DNA from 2 places in the Streptomyces sp. NBC_01077 genome. Region 2 is predicted to be linked to the other one. Evidence: riboswitches for the same ligand, from Rfam matches in the RefSeq annotation. Region 2 holds a riboswitch; the other holds the start of a gene.
The links. A riboswitch is a leader RNA that binds a small molecule or an ion and turns the genes downstream of it on or off. The one in region 2 is predicted to bind cobalamin.
Positions count from the first base shown of each region.

Region 1 (2,191 bases), 4.7 Mb from region 2:
GCGAGCCCGGCGCCGCAGACGGCGGCGAGGAGGGTACGGGGCAGCCGCAGGTCCCACACGATGCCGTCCCGGATCGGCGAGACCTCCGAGACTCCCCCGCCGAGGTGGGCGGCGACCACGGACCAGACGTCGCCGACACCGATGTCGGCCGGGCCGATGGTGATCGCCACGGCGACGGAGGCCGCCAGGACCGCGAGCCCCGCCACCGTCCACAGCAGCGCGGCGCCCCCTCCGCGTACGACGAGCGCGGACCGGGCGGGCGAGGTCGCGGTCACTTCGCGAGACCGTACGAGCGGAGCGCGGCCGCCACCTTCTCGACGCCCTCGACCGTCCGCAGGGTCGGGTTCATCGCCTGGCCGCTGAGCAGCACGTACCGCTTCTTCCGTACCGCCGTCATGTTCCGGGTGACCGGGTCGGACTCCAGGAACTCGATCTTCTTGGCGGCGCTCTCGGCCGACTGCGAGCGGCGGGTCAGGTCGCCGATCACGAGGACGTCGGGGTCGCGGTCGGCGACGGTCTCCCAGTTGATCTGGGGCCACTCCGCGCGCGTGTCGTCGAAGACGTTCTTCATGCCGAGGGTGCGGGTGACGATGCCGGGGGCGCCGCAACAGCCCGCCATGTAGGGCGATTCCGCGTTGGCGAACCAGTAGAGGACCGTGACGTCCGTGAAGTCGCCCGTGGAAGTGGCCTTGGCCACCCGTGTCCTGAGCGAGGCGACGAGCTTCTCGCCACGCTCCGGAACGGCGAACACCCGGGCCAGGTCGCGGATTTCGCCGTACACCGTCTCCATGGTCAGCGGCCGGGTACGGACCCCGTCGCCGTCGCCGCTGTTGTCCTTGCCGACGCAGTCGGTGGGCGAGAGGTAGGTGGGGACGCCGAGCTTCTCGAAGCGCTCACGGGGCGCCACCCCGCCCTTGCCGAGGGTGTACGCGAAGGAGGCCGCCGCGAAGTCGGGTTCGGCGTCGAGGACCTTCTCGAAGGAGGGGTAGCGGTCGGCGAGGCGCGGGACCTTCGCGTTCTCCTTCTCCAGGCCCTTGAGCACCGGGTCCGTCCAGGTCGCGGTGCCCACCATGCGGTCGGCGAGGCCGAGGGCGAGCATGATCTCCGCCGCACCCTGGTCGAGGGCGACGGCCCGCTGCGGTGGCCGGTCGACGGTGACCCGCTGTCCGCAGTTGTCGTCGAGTGTCACGGGGTGGCCCGAGGTCGTACCCCCGGTGCTCTTCGCGGACGGGGCGGCGGTCCCGCCCCCGCACCCGGTCGCGGTGAGGATCAGTGTGCCGGCGGCCAGGAACAGCGCGGCGGAGCGGGCGGGGTGTGCGAGCGGCACGGGAACTTCCTCTGCGGCCACGGCTCATACGCGGAGCCTGTCGTACGGTGCTCCCCGTACGACAGCGTGCCGCCGGGGCCGCCAGCAGGTCTTCGGACTCGGGGTCAGCCGGACGGAGCGCCTTCCCGGGCCCGTCGTGCCGCCCAGTGGCCGATGCTCCGCCCGTCGCCCTCACCGCTGCGCGTCAGTTCCGGTTTCGCACCGGATTCCCTGACCCGTGCACGTACCCGTTCAGGTGCGTACAAAGGTGCGACTGGCCTCGGCACAGTACCACCGGCCCGCTCGGCGGCCCGGGGGCGCCGCCGGTGGCGAACCGGCGCCGGTCCCGTCTCAGATGCGCAGCTCCTTGGCCTCGAAGCGGCCGTCCCCCAGGACCAGGACGAAGGAGACCTGCTGCCCCTCGGAGAGCGTGCGGCCCTCCCCCTCGATGTCCTCGGCGCTGAACCAGACCTGCTCCTCGGAGCCCACGGGGACGACGAATCCGTAGCCGCCGGTGCGGTTGAAGGAATGCACGAACCCTTTGCTTCTGCCTTCCACGGCGGCCTCCTCGTCGTCACCGGCGACGCGGCCGAGGGGGGCGAGGGCCCGCTCGGCCGCATCCGCGTCTCAGACGACTTCTACCCCGTGCGCCCGCCGTTCGCCCGTGGCGCGTCGCGCGGGCGACCAGGGCGCTGCGGTGTGCAGGCCGTGTGTACGTACCACTCCCCGGAGTCTCGTACAATATTCAACAGAGGCCTGGTGTCGGAGATCCCCCGTGTCCGACACCGGGCCTCTGCCTGTCTTCCGTCAGGCCGTGCCGCTGACCGTGAGCCAGCCGCACGATCACCTCGACCGCGAGTCCGCGAGTCCGCGAGTCCGCGAGTC
Region 1 covers NZ_CP108669.1:7,446,442-7,448,632, reverse strand. The annotation lists gene OG462_RS33720 (FecCD family ABC transporter permease) at 1-275, opposite strand, end outside; gene OG462_RS33715 (ABC transporter substrate-binding protein) at 272-1,327, opposite strand; cobalamin riboswitch at 1,414-1,539, opposite strand; gene OG462_RS33710 (cold-shock protein) at 1,658-1,864, opposite strand.
Region 1: it holds a riboswitch for cobalamin, as region 2 does, so the genes downstream of both, OG462_RS33715 (ABC transporter substrate-binding protein) here and OG462_RS12305 (cobalamin biosynthesis protein) in region 2, are expected to answer to the same signal.

Region 2 (2,191 bases):
CGGCCGGTGTTCGACCCGTCCGCCGTACGACAGGGTGCCCCCGAGCCGTACGCCGAGCGCGCCCGCGAAGGAGGCCTCGACCGGGCCCGCGTTGGGGCTGGGATGCTTCCCCGCGTCCGCCCGCCAGGCCTTCAGCGCACCCCGCGGGTTCCCTCCGGCGACGGTCGCGAGTACGGCGGTCAGCCGGGCGCCGGGCCAGCCGGCCACGTCGTCGAGCCGGGCCGAGGCCCAGCCGAAGCGGCGGTGGCGGGGCGACTTGTGGCCGACCATCGCGTCGAGGGTGTTGACGGCCCGGAAGCCGACCAGGCCGGGTACGCCCGCGACCGCGCCCCAGAACAGGGCGCCGACCACGGCGTCGGAGGTGTTCTCGGCGACCGATTCGACGACGGCGCGCGCCATCGCGGGCCCGTCCAGGGACTGCGGGTCGCGCCCGCACAGATGCGGCAGCCGCTCCCGGGCGACGTCCAGGTCCCCGGCGGCGAGCGCCCCGCCGATCGCGCGGGCCTCCCGCCCCAGGCTCGTACCGCCGACGACGGCCCACACGGCGGCGGCGGTCAGGGCGACGGTGGCGGCCGGCCGGTTCCGTACGGCCCGGGCGGCGAGCGCTCCGAGGGCGGCGGTGGAGCCGGCGCAGACGGCGGTGTGCAGGGCACCCCAGCCGCGGTGGTCGTGGTGGAGGCGGTTCTCGACCGCGGCGGCCGCCCGGCCGAACGCGGCGACGGGATGTCCGCGGCGGGGGTCGCCGATGAGCAGGTCGACGGCGAGACCCGCGGCCGCGCCGTACGCGAATCCGTCCGGGGAGAGGCGGCTGGTACTGCTGCGGCCGGGCATGGCGCATGTCCTCACTCAGGGTCCGCGCCCTGGATCGACGTGACCGGCGGCGAGAGTTCCTGACTCCCGGACCCTTCGGATCCGGTCACAGTGGCGGGACCGCGCCGGATTCGCACCGGACTTCCTCTACTGCCGCCGTAATGGCCTCGGCAGTCCACCACGGCCCGAGAACACCCGTCAACTCACCCTTGACCTGCGTCGGGTCACTGTGCGAAGCACCACAGACACGCCGCCGTGACGACGACGGCCGGGCGGTCCGCACCCGAAGGTGCGGACCGCCCGGCCGGTGTGCCGTGGACCGTCGGAGGGGCCTCAGGCGACGATCAGATAGATGCCGTACGCCACTGCCGAGAGGCAGAGGGCGAAGCAGGCGTAGGCGCCGGTGCGGGCCAGGGTGGCGGAGCCTCCCTGGGCGGCGGCCTGCTCCTGCTTGGAGAGGCCGATGACGCCGAGGGTGAAGAGGCCCACCAGCGCGACGGTCGCCACGAGGCTGACTCCGAAGACGGAGCCGAGAGCTGCCCAGTCGATCTTCATGTCGTTCGTTCCTTACACCGCTGCGGCGGGGGCGGAGGGAGCGGCCGGGTCGGTGGGAGCCGGTGCGGGGATGGTGGTCTTGAGGTCCTCGTCCGCGACGGCGGCGACGGTACCGGCGGCCGGCGGCGGGGTGACGGCCGCGATGGCGGTGGTCACGACGCCCGCGGGCTCGGCGTCGAGGTCGTCGGCGGTGACGTTGTTGTGGTCGACCGGCTTGCGGCGGGACAGCGACCAGATGACGCCCGAGCCGGCGACCAGCAGGACCGCGACGGCGGCGATGCCCCAGGGGCCCTGCTTGGTGAGGAACTCGGCACCGGCGCCGACCAGGCCCGCGGCGGGCAGGGTCAGACCCCAGGCGACGAACATCCGGGTCGCGGTCGACCAGCGGACGACACCGCCCTTGCGGCCGAGACCGGCGCCCATCACGGCACCCGAGCAGGACTGGGTGGTGGAGAGGGAGAAGCCGAGGTGCGAGGAGGCCAGGATGACCGTCGCGGCGCTGGTCTGGGCGGCGAAGCCCTGCTGCGGACGGAGGTCGGTGAGGCCCTTGCCCATGGTGCGGATGATGCGCCAGCCACCGAGGTAGGTGCCGAGGGCGATCGCGATACCGGCGGAGACGATGACCCACATCGGCGGGTTGGAGCCGGGGGCGAGGACGCCACCGGTGACCAGGGCCAGGGTGATGATGCCCATCGTCTTCTGGGCGTCGTTGGTGCCGTGGGCGAGGGAGACGAGACCGGCGGACGCGATCTGGCCGACCCGGTAGCCCTTGGCGGTGTGCTTCTCGTCGGTCTTGGCGCCGATCCTGTACGTCAGCCGGGTGGCC
Region 2 covers NZ_CP108669.1:2,754,753-2,756,943, reverse strand. The annotation lists gene OG462_RS12305 (cobalamin biosynthesis protein) at 1-831, opposite strand, end outside; cobalamin riboswitch at 865-997, opposite strand; gene OG462_RS12300 (hypothetical protein) at 1,144-1,365, opposite strand; gene OG462_RS12295 (anion permease) at 1,378-2,191, opposite strand, start outside.